Regions from separate parts of the Solibacillus sp. FSL W7-1472 genome, predicted to be linked through region 2. Evidence: a T-box and tRNA genes for the amino acid it is inferred to sense, from the RefSeq annotation. Region 2 holds a T-box; the other holds one or more tRNA genes.

Region 1 (7,038 bases), 300 kb from region 2:
GTAAACGGCGGCCGTAACTATAACGGTCCTAAGGTAGCGAAATTCCTTGTCGGGTAAGTTCCGACCCGCACGAAAGGCGTAACGATCTGGGCACTGTCTCAACGAGAGACTCGGTGAAATTATAGTACCTGTGAAGATGCAGGTTACCCGCGACAGGACGGAAAGACCCCGTGGAGCTTTACTGTAGCCTGATATTGAATTTTGGTACAACTTGTACAGGATAGGTAGGAGCCAGAGATCTCGGAGCGCCAGCTTCGAAGGAGGCGTCGGTGGGATACTACCCTGGTTGTATTGAACTTCTAACCCATGCCCCTTAGCGGGGTAGGAGACAGTGTCAGGCGGACAGTTTGACTGGGGCGGTCGCCTCCTAAAGAGTAACGGAGGCGCCCAAAGGTTCCCTCAGAATGGTTGGAAATCATTCGTAGAGTGTAAAGGCATAAGGGAGCTTGACTGCGAGACCTACAAGTCGAGCAGGGTCGAAAGACGGGCTTAGTGATCCGGTGGTTCCGCATGGAAGGGCCATCGCTCAACGGATAAAAGCTACCCCGGGGATAACAGGCTTATCTCCCCCAAGAGTCCACATCGACGGGGAGGTTTGGCACCTCGATGTCGGCTCATCGCATCCTGGGGCTGTAGTCGGTCCCAAGGGTTGGGCTGTTCGCCCATTAAAGCGGTACGCGAGCTGGGTTCAGAACGTCGTGAGACAGTTCGGTCCCTATCCGTCGTGGGCGTAGGAAATTTGAGAGGAGCTGTCCTTAGTACGAGAGGACCGGGATGGACATACCGCTGGTGTACCAGTTGTCTTGCCAAAGGCATCGCTGGGTAGCTATGTATGGACGGGATAAGTGCTGAAAGCATCTAAGCATGAAGCCCCCCTCAAGATGAGATTTCCCATTACGCAAGTAAGTAAGACCCCTGAAAGACGATCAGGTAGATAGGTTCGAGGTGGAAGTGCGGTGACGCATGCAGCTGACGAATACTAATCGGTCGAGGACTTAACCACATTTTATTGCACAAACTCAATGAAACGTTTATCCAGTTTTGAAAGAATGAAATTCTTTTATATAGGCTTATTTAAAGGCCACTATAGTGAAGTGATGATGGCAAAGAGGTCACACCCGTTCCCATACCGAACACGGAAGTTAAGCTCTTTAGCGCCGATGGTAGTTGGGGGCTTCCCCCTGTGAGAGTAGGACGTCGCTTCGCTAGAATATTGGAGGATTAGCTCAGCTGGGAGAGCACCTGCCTTACAAGCAGGGGGTCGGCGGTTCGAGCCCGTCATCCTCCACCATTTCTAAATGCCGGTGTAGCTCAGTTGGTAGAGCAACTGACTTGTAATCAGTAGGTCGAGGGTTCGACTCCTTTCGCCGGCACCATTTAGAGAGCCATTAGCTCAGTTGGTAGAGCATCTGACTTTTAATCAGAGGGTCGAAGGTTCGAGTCCTTCATGGCTCACCAGTTTATATACTGCTTAGCGGGTGTGGCGGAATTGGCAGACGCACTAGACTTAGGATCTAGCGCCGCAAGGCGTGGGGGTTCGACTCCCTTCACCCGCACCATTTAATTTCATATTACTGTCAGAGTAAAAATATCTTAAGCATTTTGCGGAAGTAGTTCAGTGGTAGAACACCACCTTGCCAAGGTGGGGGTCGCGAGTTCGAACCTCGTCTTCCGCTCCAAAAAATGCCGGGGTGGCGGAACTGGCAGACGCACAGGACTTAAAATCCTGCGGTGAGTGATCACCGTGCCGGTTCGATTCCGGCCCTCGGCACCATCTTTTAAATAAACAATATGCGCCCGTAGCTCAATTGGATAGAGCGTCTGACTACGGATCAGAAGGTTGTGGGTTCGACTCCTGCCGGGCGCGCCATATTATTTCGGAATGTAGCTCAGCTTGGTAGAGCACTTGGTTTGGGACCAAGGGGTCGTAGGTTCGAATCCTGTCATTCCGACCATCATTTATGGGGCCTTAGCTCAGCTGGGAGAGCGCCTGCCTTGCACGCAGGAGGTCAGCGGTTCGATCCCGCTAGGCTCCACCATAATTTGTAACCAAAATAAAGATCCTGGCGGTGTAGCTCAGTTGGCTAGAGCACTCGGTTCATACCCGAAAGGTCGTGGGTTCGACTCCCTCTGCCGCCATCTTAAAGGACCTTTAGCTCAGTTGGTTAGAGCAGACGGCTCATAACCGTCCGGTCACAGGTTCGAGTCCTGTAAGGTCCACCAGTTAACGTATTAAATATAACGGAGGTATACCCAAGTCTGGCTGAAGGGATCGGTCTTGAAAACCGACAGGCGGGTAACACCGCGCGGGGGTTCGAATCCCTCTACCTCCTCCATTTTTACAAACTGGGTACTTAAAACAGGTTCAAACATAATATTATCGCGGGGTGGAGCAGTGGTAGCTCGTCGGGCTCATAACCCGAAGGTCGCAGGTTCAAGTCCTGCCCCCGCAACCAAATGGTCCCGTGGTGTAGCGGTTAACATGCCTGCCTGTCACGCAGGAGATCGCCGGTTCGATCCCGGTCGGGACCGCCATTTGTGGGTTTGTAGCTCAGTTGGTAGAGCATTAGATTGAAGCTCTAAGTGTCGGCGGTTCGATTCCGTCCAAACCCACCATATGCGGGTGTAGTTTAGTGGTAAAACCTCAGCCTTCCAAGCTGATGTTGTCGGTTCGATTCCGATCACCCGCTCCAGTTTTTAAATAGGGCCTATAGCTCAGCTGGTTAGAGCGCACGCCTGATAAGCGTGAGGTCGATGGTTCGAGTCCATTTAGGCCCACCATAGTATTATTCCGAAGTAGCTCAGTTGGTAGAGCATCCGGCTGTTAACCGGCAGGTCGCAGGTTCGAGTCCTGCCTTCGGAGCCATTTTTCTATTTTTGGGGACATACTCAAGAGGCTGAAGAGGCGCCCCTGCTAAGGGTGTAGGTCGCGTAAGCGGCGCGAGGGTTCAAATCCCTCTGTCTCCGCCATCGGCCCGTTGGTCAAGTGGTTAAGACACCGCCCTTTCACGGCGGTAACACGGGTTCGAATCCCGTACGGGTCATACATAGGAAGACGAAAAACGCTAAGTACTTATTACAATGTACTTGGCGTTTTTTTGTTGCGGTAAAAGCTCTCTTAAGATAATAAACAATGCTGCTAAATTTAAGGGATGAAATTTCTTACACAATATTATGCTGTTTTATAATAAAGATAAAAAAACTGTGTTGAAATATTTTTATTCAATTAACCCACAAACGGAATCTACTTTAAGATTATATTGTTTTATTGATACTGCGTGAAAAAGCACATCCTCGATCACTATGTTGAAGGGAACATGGATTAAGGGAGAACAAGATAGTAGGCAGGAGCGAAAAAGAAAGCAGAGATTTTCCGGTTATTTAATGAAGGTCGATTGTGAGCATGCAAGAAGTTTAGTTGACACTATGTTAGAGGGCTTTTTAATCGGATTTCCCATCATTAATTCAAATAGAGGTATCAAATCCCCGGTTCATTAAAGAACATGGTAAAAAGCAATTTAAAGGTGAAATAACAAGGATTTAACGGCCGAATCGTGGAATCCCAATAAGGCTGCGGTATGCATCAAAATCATTTAATGAAATAGCGCAATTCTAAGCGTATTTAAACACGGAAATAATTATTATAGAATAATAAAAATGATGAAAATAACATAAAGATAAAGACTATATTGAGAAACCAATAGGTGGAAATAAATAAAATGTACATTATATCAATACTTAAAAAAAATAATGATAAAAGTACGGACATTTTCTTGACAGCTTCAGTATATAAAATGTATAAATAAGTAGTCGTATATTCTAAAACACTTGATATTTATAAGTAATATTAATAATTATATCAGAATGATTTATAAATATTAAAAACAAGCCTTGATAAAATTAGACAAACATATTAGAATTTCGTTATACTAAGTAAACGTTTTCATGAGCAATCTCAGTTGGTTCATGGAAAAAATAGAAAATAATTTATTTTTTAAAAATAATTTCAAAAAAGGTATTGCATTATAAAAAAAGTAATGATAATATAAATCTTGTCCTTAAGAGATAGGACATGCGGTTACGAAAGTGTAATCAGCAAATACCCATTGGAGGATTAGCTCAGCTGGGAGAGCACCTGCCTTACAAGCAGGGGGTCGGCGGTTCGAGCCCGTCATCCTCCACCATTTCTAAATGCCGGTGTAGCTCAGTTGGTAGAGCAACTGACTTGTAATCAGTAGGTCGAGGGTTCGACTCCTTTCGCCGGCACCATTTAGAGAGCCATTAGCTCAGTTGGTAGAGCATCTGACTTTTAATCAGAGGGTCGAAGGTTCGAGTCCTTCATGGCTCACCAGTTTATATACTGCTTAGCGGGTGTGGCGGAATTGGCAGACGCACTAGACTTAGGATCTAGCGCCGCAAGGCGTGGGGGTTCGACTCCCTTCACCCGCACCATTTAATTTCATATTACTGTCAGAGTAAAAATATCTTAAGCATTTTGCGGAAGTAGTTCAGTGGTAGAACACCACCTTGCCAAGGTGGGGGTCGCGAGTTCGAACCTCGTCTTCCGCTCCAAAAAATGCCGGGGTGGCGGAACTGGCAGACGCACAGGACTTAAAATCCTGCGGTGAGTGATCACCGTGCCGGTTCGATTCCGGCCCTCGGCACCATCTTTTAAATAAACAATATGCGCCCGTAGCTCAATTGGATAGAGCGTCTGACTACGGATCAGAAGGTTGTGGGTTCGACTCCTGCCGGGCGCGCCATATTATTTCGGAATGTAGCTCAGCTTGGTAGAGCACTTGGTTTGGGACCAAGGGGTCGTAGGTTCGAATCCTGTCATTCCGACCATCATTTATGGGGCCTTAGCTCAGCTGGGAGAGCGCCTGCCTTGCACGCAGGAGGTCAGCGGTTCGATCCCGCTAGGCTCCACCATAATTTGTAACCAAAATAAAGATCCTGGCGGTGTAGCTCAGTTGGCTAGAGCACTCGGTTCATACCCGAAAGGTCGTGGGTTCGACTCCCTCTGCCGCCATCTTAAAGGACCTTTAGCTCAGTTGGTTAGAGCAGACGGCTCATAACCGTCCGGTCACAGGTTCGAGTCCTGTAAGGTCCACCAGTTAACGTATTAAATATAACGGAGGTATACCCAAGTCTGGCTGAAGGGATCGGTCTTGAAAACCGACAGGCGGGTAACACCGCGCGGGGGTTCGAATCCCTCTACCTCCTCCATTTTTACAAACTGGGTACTTAAAACAGGTTCAAACATAATATTATCGCGGGGTGGAGCAGTGGTAGCTCGTCGGGCTCATAACCCGAAGGTCGCAGGTTCAAGTCCTGCCCCCGCAACCAAATGGTCCCGTGGTGTAGCGGTTAACATGCCTGCCTGTCACGCAGGAGATCGCCGGTTCGATCCCGGTCGGGACCGCCATTTGTGGGTTTGTAGCTCAGTTGGTAGAGCATTAGATTGAAGCTCTAAGTGTCGGCGGTTCGATTCCGTCCAAACCCACCATATGCGGGTGTAGTTTAGTGGTAAAACCTCAGCCTTCCAAGCTGATGTTGTCGGTTCGATTCCGATCACCCGCTCCAGTTTTTAAATAGGGCCTATAGCTCAGCTGGTTAGAGCGCACGCCTGATAAGCGTGAGGTCGATGGTTCGAGTCCATTTAGGCCCACCATAGTATTATTCCGAAGTAGCTCAGTTGGTAGAGCATCCGGCTGTTAACCGGCAGGTCGCAGGTTCGAGTCCTGCCTTCGGAGCCATTTTTCTATTTTTGGGGACATACTCAAGAGGCTGAAGAGGCGCCCCTGCTAAGGGTGTAGGTCGCGTAAGCGGCGCGAGGGTTCAAATCCCTCTGTCTCCGCCATCGGCCCGTTGGTCAAGTGGTTAAGACACCGCCCTTTCACGGCGGTAACACGGGTTCGAATCCCGTACGGGTCATACATAGGAAGACGAAAAACGCTAAGTACTTATTACAATGTACTTGGCGTTTTTTTGTATAAAAGGGAGAAGAGCTTATGAATGAGCGTTTAAAAGTATTTGATCAATTTTATAAGGAAACGGGCATTGAACAACGTCATCTCGTTCATGCAAAAGGTTATTGGCATGAAGTGTTTCATTGCTGGATTATTGAAAAAGTAGATTCTGAATGGCGTATTTATTTACAGCTGCGTAGCAAAAATAAAAAGGATTATCCAAACCAATTTGATATTACGGCAGCTGGTCATATACTGGCAACGGAGACAATTGAAGATGGTATACGCGAATTAAAGGAAGAAGTAGGGGTTAAGGTCATGTTTTCGCAATTAACGTCACTTGGAGTCATTCCGTACAGTATAGATAATGAAAAAATAAAGGATTATGAGTTTGCAAATGTATTTGTTTATGAATTAACAGGTGGTCTTGAGAAGTTTTCAATTCAAAGAGAAGAACTGGATGGTATATACTCTGCTAACTTAAAACAGTTTATATTGCTTGCGAATCATAAAATAAAGGAAATTGAAGTATCCGGTTATAAATACGAAAATGATATACGTCATTATGAAGTGAAACAGATCGGATTAGAACAAATGTCAGCATTACCTGAAAGCTATTTGCACGAGTTTATCCCGAGATTGGAAAAGATATTAATTGAAGCAACCTGAAAAAACTTAGGTTAGCTTTTTTTTTTATAATATCTATTGACCTTCACGTTACGTCAACCTTTATAGTACTAATTAGGAGGTGATCAATTGTTAATAAACGAACTAGTCAAGCTATCTGGTGTGAGTGCACGCACACTACGATATTACGATGAAATCGGTTTGCTGATGCCTTCTACGATTGCAGAAAATGGCTACCGAAAATATAGCCAAAAAGATATTGACCGGTTACAGCAAATACTTTTTTACCGGGAGCTGGATTTTAAGTTAGAGGAAATAAAAAAACTGCTCGATCATCCAGATTATGAAGTAAAAGAAGAGCTAAAAAAACAATTCGAGCTATTACTAAAGAAAAGACGACATATTGATGACTTACTGAAAACGATAGAACAAACAATCC
Region 2 (7,038 bases):
CCTTTTCCATTGGAACCTGCAAAATGAATGAATTTCGTTTTTTGTTCCGGATTGCCAAGTGCATCCAGGATAATCTTCGCCGACTGTAATGGTTCGCCTTTATATTGGCTTGCTTTTAACTTAAAAATAAAATTTGTGCACTGCTCCATCGTTTGAAACATTATGTTCTCTCCCTAATACGGCTAATATGTAATATATTTTATTATAGCTGAATTAAAAGAAAGAGGTACCATTATACGGTACCTCTCTTTGGCATTACATGTTTTTCAGTTCTGCAATGCGTTTTTCAACTGTTGCGAATTTTGCTTCATAATCCGCCAGTTTTTCGCGCTCTGTTGCTACTAATGCTTCCGGTGCTTTTGAAACGAATCGTTCATTTGATAACTTTCCAGAAACTAATTTTACTTCTTTAGCCCATTTGTCGAGTTCTTTTTCAAGACGTGCGATTTCTTCTTCAATATTGATTAAGCCTGCAAGTGGCATGAAGATTTCTGCGCCTGAAACTACTGCTGACATTGCTTGTGCTGGTGCTTCAAGATTCGCCCCGATTGTTAAGCCATCCGGGTTACAGAATTTTTCAATATAGCCTTTGTTCACTTCAAGCACTGCCGATGTTTGTTCATCTTTTGCTGAAATCGTCATCGGTACTTTTTTGCTCATTGGTGTATTCACTTCTGCACGAATATTACGTACTGAACGGATAATATCCATTAACAGCTGCATATCGCCTGCTTCTGCCGTAAAGTTGAATGCTGGGTTTACAGTCGGCCATGCAGCTACCGTAATAGACTCACCTTCATGTGGCAAGTGCTGCCAAATTTCTTCTGTTACGAATGGCATGAATGGGTGCAGTAAACGCATCGTATTGTCTAAAACGTACGCAAGAACTGAACGTGTCGTTAATTTAGCTGCTTCATCTTCACCATACAACGGCAATTTCGCCATTTCGATATACCACGAACAGAAGTCATCCCAGATAAAGTTGTAAAGTTCACGGCCTACTTCACCGAACTCGTATTTATCAGATAAAGTTGTTACACGGTCAATCGTTTCGTTCAAGCGTGAAAGAATCCATTTATCCGCTGTAGAAAGGTTGCCTGTTAAATCGATTTGTTCAAATGTTAGGCCTTCCATGTTCATCAATGCAAAACGAGAAGCATTCCAGATTTTATTTACGAAGTTCCATGTAGATTCTACTTTTTCTGTAGAGTAACGTAAATCTTGACCTGGAGATGAACCTGTTGCAAGGAAGTAACGCAATGAATCCGCACCATATTGGTCGATTACATCCATCGGGTCAACCCCGTTCCCAAGAGATTTAGACATTTTGCGTCCTTCAGCATCACGAACTAAACCATGGATTAAAACGTCTTTAAATGGACGCTCGCCTGTAAATTCTTTCCCTTGGAAAATCATGCGGCTTACCCAGAAGAAGATGATATCATAGCCCGTTACCAACGTATTTGTCGGGTAGTAGCGCTTGAACATTTCAGATTCTTCATTTGGCCAATCCATTGTAGAAAACGGCCATAAAGCAGATGAGAACCACGTATCAAGAACATCTTCGTCCTGTGTCCAATTCTCAGCATCTTCAGGTGCTTCTTTTCCTACATAAAGCTCGCCTGTTTCTTTGTTATACCAAGCTGGAATTTGATGACCCCACCATAATTGACGTGAAATACACCAGTCATGGATATTTTCCATCCAGCGGTTATATGTGTTTTCAAAACGATTTGGTACGAAGTTTACTTTTTCATTTTCATCTGCTTGCATTTTTAATGCTTCTTCAGCTAGTGGAGCCATTTTTACGAACCACTGCTTAGAAAGGTATGGTTCTACAACAGCATTCGTACGCTCTGAGTGGCCTACTTGGTGTACATGTGGCTCGATTTCTATTAATACGCCTGCCTCTTGCAAATCCGCAACAATTTGCTTACGGCATTCGAAACGATCCATACCCGCATATTTACCAGCTAAGTCATTCATTGTACCATCTTCGTTCATTACTAAAATACGTTCTAAGTTATGACGATTACCAACTTCAAAGTCGTTCGGGTCATGTGCTGGTGTCATTTTTACAACACCTGTACCGAATTCCATATCTACATAGTCATCTGCAACAATTGGAATTTCGCGACCTACGATAGGTAAAATGACAGTTTTCCCTACTAAGTGTGCATAGCGCTCATCTTCAGGGTGTACAGCTACACCAGAGTCACCTAGCATTGTCTCTGGACGAGTTGTTGCAACGCGTAGTTTACCTGAACCATCAGCAAGAGGGTATTCCATATGGTAGAATGCGCCTTCTACTTCTTTGTGAATTACTTCGATGTCTGAAAGGGCTGTTTTAGCAGCTGGGTCCCAGTTAATAATACGCTCACCACGGTAAATATAGCCTTTTTCGTATAATTTAACGAATACTTCTTTTACAGCATCCGATAAACCATCGTCGAGTGTGAAACGCTCTTTTGAATAGTCTAAGCCTAAACCTAATTTCGACCATTGTGCACGGATGTGAGAAGCGTATTCCTCTTTCCATTCCCATGTTTTTTCAAGGAACTTTTCACGGCCAAGATCATAGCGGGTAATACCTTCACCGCGCAATTTTTCTTCTACTTTCGCCTGTGTCGCAATACCCGCATGGTCCATACCCGGTAACCATAGTGCGTCATATCCTTGCATGCGTTTCATACGAATTAAAATATCTTGCAATGTTGTATCCCAAGCGTGGCCAAGGTGCAGCTTACCTGTTACGTTTGGCGGTGGGATAACGATAGAGTATGGTTCCTTATCGCTTGTTGGATCTGCTTCGAAAAATTTGCCTTTTAACCACCATTCATAGCGGCCGGCTTCAGTTTGCTGCGGATCGTATTTTGTTGGCATTGTAATTTCCGTCATGATGAATCTCTCCTTTGTCACCTTATTATTGGACATAAAAAAACTCCCTTCGTCTTAAAAAAGGACGAGGGAGTTAATTCGCGGTACCACCTTTATTTCCGAGCGGCTTAATTCAATCGTTCGCATTCTTCGTCTCCACTCGGCAATCCTCACGAACTATTTGTTCATTGTCGTTGCTTCGCTTCGTCGTTCCTTGACTGGCAAATGCATCTTTTCAGCATTTCCCCGTCATGCGCTCGCATAATTTCCTTAAGCTTTTCGGCACTTCATTCGATAACGGTGTTTAACCGGATCCTAGCTACTGTTGGTTCACTAAGTCAGCTCCTAGGCTACCTTCTGCATGGTTGATGGAGAAACTTTTCAGCTACCGTTTCCTCTCTTGCCATCGATCTCATACGTACTCTTCCTAATCTTCGCTTCAATTATATAGTTGCACTTTATTTTAAGCTGTTTTTAATGAAATATCAAGCACGAATGGCGAATATACTTTAACACGTTATCCGTTCTCTTCACATATACTATGCAAAAGGAGTCTGGACATTGCGAAAAAACTACAATCCATATTTATTGCCTCCATGGCTGAGAAAATTCCGTTTCTTTATGCGCCATTGTATTTTGCCGATTACGATTTTTCAGGCGATCCGAACGGTCTTGCTTCCGACAACGGGTGATATATTATTGCTGGCCCTTCTAATTTTATTTACTTACTTATTGCTCACAGATTTCATTTAACAAAAAAATGTTCCGTAAGCTTCAATTCTTACGGAACATTTATTTATTTTTTTATTTGTATTTGTACACGGCTATACGCATCGGCCAACTGTTCCAGGAAATCAAGCTCATGTGGAACGGTTTGGGCCAGCTGCGTTGATTCTACCTCTACTTCTGCTTCTACTTCTTTTTCCGCTTGAAGTCGGGGTTGTACTTCTTCTACAGGCTTTTGCTCCAAAACGATTTCTTCAACTGGTGCGGGCTTCTCAACTTCAGCTATTGCTTGTACTTTCTTTTCCACATCACAATGGACAGCCCAGCTGCATGAGCAGTAGCCATTATTTGGTTCTACTTTTATGTCATTTATGCGAAGTGAGACAGATTCAATATCATCGTTTGGAAAATCTACTGAAAAAGGCAGGGCATATTCGAAATAACCATGATCTTTTTCAATATCCATATGCTCGATATAAATACCTTCCTCCGTTTCATCCTCGCGTGCTACATGATCAAATTGAATATTTCCTTTTACTACATAAATTCCTCTTACTACGACGGAATCTTCATTAATTTCTTCATGCCATTTCGGTTCTACTACTATTTTAGAATTCTCTTGAACATTTCCTAATTGCTTTGGAAATGTAAATGTCTCTTTCATTTCCCACTGTTGCATAAAAAATCCCCTCCCTACGCTTACATTATGCATAGAAAGGGAATTTATGATTTAATTATCGTGCTAATTTTTCAAAGACATTATGGAATGCCTGAACCGTTTTTGCGATTTGTTCTTCCGTATGCGCTGTTGAAATAAATAGTCCTTCAAATTGTGAAGGTGGCAAGAAAATTCCTTCTTCAGCCATCAGTTTAAAGTATTCAGCAAATAGCTCTAAATCCGAACTTTTTGCCGAATCAAAATCAATTACATCTTCGTTTGTAAAGAAGAAACCAATCATCGACCCTGCACGATTCACTGTATGTGGAATATTGTATTTCGTCGCTGCTGCACGGAAACCTTCTTCCAACTGGTCTCCTAGCTTGCGGAAGTATTCATAAGAGTCTTTGTTTAAGCGGCTTAATGTTTCATAGCCGGCAGTCATAGCAAGTGGATTACCTGATAATGTGCCTGCTTGATAAATCGGGCCTGCCGGAGCGATTTTCTCCATAATTTCACGCTTTCCGCCAAATGCACCAACCGGTAAACCTCCGCCGATTACTTTCCCTAAACAAGTAAGGTCAGGCGTAATTCCGTAATATTCCTGGGCACAGCCATAGTCTACACGGAAGCCTGTCATTACTTCATCGAAAATTAAAACCGTTCCATTTTCTTCTGTCAGCTTACGCAACCCTTCCAGGAAACCTGGCTGTGGCGGAACAACACCCATATTGCCTGCAACCGGTTCTAAAATAACTGCCGCCAAATCAGCGCCGAATTTTTCGAATACTAATTTTGCTGATTCCAAGTCATTGTATGCAACCGTTAGTGTATTTTTGGCAATATCAGCCGGAACACCAGGTGAGTCAGGTAAACCAAGCGTCGCAACACCCGAACCCGCTTTTATAAGCAGCGAATCCCCATGACCGTGATATGAACCTTCAAATTTTAAAATTTTATCGCGTCCTGTAAATCCACGCGCTAAGCGAAGTGCAGACATTGTTGCTTCTGTTCCTGATGATACGAAACGAATCATTTCCATTGACGGCAAACGGTCCATTACAAGTTTCGCCAATTTGTTTTCGGAAACAGTTGGTGCACCAAATGATGCGCCTTTAGCTGCCTGATCCTGAATAGCCGAAACAACTTCCGGGTGTGCATGTCCTAAAATTAACGGACCCCACGATAGGACATAGTCAATATATTCATTGCCATCGATATCTTTAATAACTGCACCTTTGCCTGAATCCATAAATATCGGATCCAAGTTTACTGATTTAAATGCACGTACAGGAGAGTTTACTCCTCCTGGCATTAAATCAACCGCTTCTGTGAATGCTGCTTTTGACTTTTCATAACTACGCATATTATTTTTCCTCCAACCAACGACAGACGTCTTTTGCATGATAAGTAATGATTAAATCCGAACCTGCACGTTTCATACCTAATAATGTTTCTAGTACAACTGCTTTTTCATCAATCCAGCCATTTTGTGCAGCTGCTTTTACCATTGAATATTCGCCTGAAACATTATATGCCACAACAGGCAGCGGGAAGCTGTTTTTCACATCACGGATAATATCCAAATATGCTAATGCCGGTTTCACGATTAGGAAATCTGCACCTTCTTCAACGTCGGAAGTTGCTTCACGAATCGCTTCCATTCGATTGGAAGGATCCATTTGATACGTTTTACGGTCACCGAATTGTGGTGCCCCTTCCGCTGCTTCACGGAATGGTCCGTAATAGCTTGAAGCGTATTTCACCGCATACGACATAATCGGAATATGCTGGAAGCCTGCTGCATCCAAACCTGCACGAATTGCCGTTACAAAGCCGTCCATCATGTTTGACGGAGCAATAATATCAGCACCGGCTTTTGCTTGAGAAACTGCTGTACGTGCCAACACATCAAGTGATGGATCATTTAAAACTTGTTCGCCTTCAATGACACCACAATGACCGTGGTCCGTAAATTCACATAAGCAAGTATCTGCTACGACTAGAAGCTCTGGATGACGCTCTTTAATTAAGCGCGTCGCCTTCTGTACAATCCCATGATCATGGAAAGCACCAGTGCCGACTGCATCCTTTTCTTCAGGAATTCCGAACAGTAATACCGCACGAATGCCTAAATCTACAATTTCATCCATTTCAGCAGCCAAATTATCTAATGATAACTGGAACACGCCCGGCATTGAACTTACAGGGTTTTTAATATTTTCACCTTCAATAATAAACAACGGATAAATAAGGTCTTCTTTTTGTAGGTATGTTTCTTTTACAAGTGCACGCATCGCTGCATTTTGACGTAAGCGACGGTGACGTTGGAAATATAGTTCTGTCATTTTGTCTGTTCCTCCAGGATGAGCTGTTCAATTACAGCTTGCATCGTATAGATTTTCGGTTGCACCATTGGCTGTACCCCATGCTTTTCAAGGGCCGCTGTTGTTACATGACCAATCGATGCAAATTTCACATTTTGCCAAGCTACATGCGGCACAATATGCTCAGCATAAATATCAACCGCAGAAGGGCTGGCGAATATTACAATCGGTTGTTTTTCGGTCAGCAGGCACTGTGTTAACTGCGCAAAATATATACTGCACGGACGTGTTTCATAAACGGTCCATTCATCTGCTCCGGTACCTTCGTGTATCGTTTTTTTCGCCTTCGATCCGCGTATAAATAGTGCACGTTCCCCTGGCATCATTGAAAATTCCTTCACAAATACATCAGCACTGTAAACAGTTGGCATAAAATGAATTTTATAGCCG

Evidence for each region. A T-box is a leader RNA that pairs with one kind of tRNA and senses whether it is charged. The one in region 2 lies ahead of MKY07_RS12945 (valine--tRNA ligase), so its partner is inferred to be a tRNA-Val.
Region 1: it has a tRNA-Val gene. The T-box ahead of MKY07_RS12945 (valine--tRNA ligase) is inferred to sense a tRNA for this amino acid. The anticodon was not compared.

What each region holds. Positions count from the first base shown of each region.
Region 1 covers NZ_CP150208.1:2,895,576-2,902,613, reverse strand. The annotation lists rRNA gene MKY07_RS14570 (23S ribosomal RNA) at 1-1,003, shown strand, start outside; rRNA gene rrf (5S ribosomal RNA) at 1,091-1,206, shown strand; tRNA gene MKY07_RS14560 (tRNA-Val) at 1,216-1,291, shown strand; tRNA gene MKY07_RS14555 (tRNA-Thr) at 1,301-1,376, shown strand; tRNA gene MKY07_RS14550 (tRNA-Lys) at 1,383-1,458, shown strand; tRNA gene MKY07_RS14545 (tRNA-Leu) at 1,475-1,559, shown strand; tRNA gene MKY07_RS14540 (tRNA-Gly) at 1,605-1,679, shown strand; tRNA gene MKY07_RS14535 (tRNA-Leu) at 1,686-1,774, shown strand; tRNA gene MKY07_RS14530 (tRNA-Arg) at 1,794-1,870, shown strand; tRNA gene MKY07_RS14525 (tRNA-Pro) at 1,879-1,955, shown strand; tRNA gene MKY07_RS14520 (tRNA-Ala) at 1,964-2,039, shown strand; tRNA gene MKY07_RS14515 (tRNA-Met) at 2,066-2,139, shown strand; tRNA gene MKY07_RS14510 (tRNA-Ile) at 2,147-2,223, shown strand; tRNA gene MKY07_RS14505 (tRNA-Ser) at 2,244-2,336, shown strand; tRNA gene MKY07_RS14500 (tRNA-Met) at 2,382-2,456, shown strand; tRNA gene MKY07_RS14495 (tRNA-Asp) at 2,460-2,535, shown strand; tRNA gene MKY07_RS14490 (tRNA-Phe) at 2,541-2,616, shown strand; tRNA gene MKY07_RS14485 (tRNA-Gly) at 2,620-2,693, shown strand; tRNA gene MKY07_RS14480 (tRNA-Ile) at 2,705-2,781, shown strand; tRNA gene MKY07_RS14475 (tRNA-Asn) at 2,791-2,866, shown strand; tRNA gene MKY07_RS14470 (tRNA-Ser) at 2,880-2,970, shown strand; tRNA gene MKY07_RS14465 (tRNA-Glu) at 2,973-3,044, shown strand; tRNA gene MKY07_RS14460 (tRNA-Val) at 4,109-4,184, shown strand; tRNA gene MKY07_RS14455 (tRNA-Thr) at 4,194-4,269, shown strand; tRNA gene MKY07_RS14450 (tRNA-Lys) at 4,276-4,351, shown strand; tRNA gene MKY07_RS14445 (tRNA-Leu) at 4,368-4,452, shown strand; tRNA gene MKY07_RS14440 (tRNA-Gly) at 4,498-4,572, shown strand; tRNA gene MKY07_RS14435 (tRNA-Leu) at 4,579-4,667, shown strand; tRNA gene MKY07_RS14430 (tRNA-Arg) at 4,687-4,763, shown strand; tRNA gene MKY07_RS14425 (tRNA-Pro) at 4,772-4,848, shown strand; tRNA gene MKY07_RS14420 (tRNA-Ala) at 4,857-4,932, shown strand; tRNA gene MKY07_RS14415 (tRNA-Met) at 4,959-5,032, shown strand; tRNA gene MKY07_RS14410 (tRNA-Ile) at 5,040-5,116, shown strand; tRNA gene MKY07_RS14405 (tRNA-Ser) at 5,137-5,229, shown strand; tRNA gene MKY07_RS14400 (tRNA-Met) at 5,275-5,349, shown strand; tRNA gene MKY07_RS14395 (tRNA-Asp) at 5,353-5,428, shown strand; tRNA gene MKY07_RS14390 (tRNA-Phe) at 5,434-5,509, shown strand; tRNA gene MKY07_RS14385 (tRNA-Gly) at 5,513-5,586, shown strand; tRNA gene MKY07_RS14380 (tRNA-Ile) at 5,598-5,674, shown strand; tRNA gene MKY07_RS14375 (tRNA-Asn) at 5,684-5,759, shown strand; tRNA gene MKY07_RS14370 (tRNA-Ser) at 5,773-5,863, shown strand; tRNA gene MKY07_RS14365 (tRNA-Glu) at 5,866-5,937, shown strand; gene MKY07_RS14360 (NUDIX domain-containing protein) at 6,015-6,641, shown strand; gene MKY07_RS14355 (MerR family transcriptional regulator) at 6,729-7,038, shown strand, end outside.
Region 2 covers NZ_CP150208.1:2,591,271-2,598,308, forward strand. The annotation lists gene MKY07_RS12940 (folylpolyglutamate synthase/dihydrofolate synthase family protein) at 1-161, opposite strand, end outside; gene MKY07_RS12945 (valine--tRNA ligase) at 256-2,898, opposite strand; T-box leader at 2,956-3,321, opposite strand; gene MKY07_RS12950 (hypothetical protein) at 3,439-3,630, shown strand; gene MKY07_RS12955 (hypothetical protein) at 3,674-4,282, opposite strand; gene hemL (glutamate-1-semialdehyde 2,1-aminomutase) at 4,338-5,627, opposite strand; gene hemB (porphobilinogen synthase) at 5,629-6,609, opposite strand; gene MKY07_RS12970 (uroporphyrinogen-III synthase) at 6,606-7,038, opposite strand, start outside.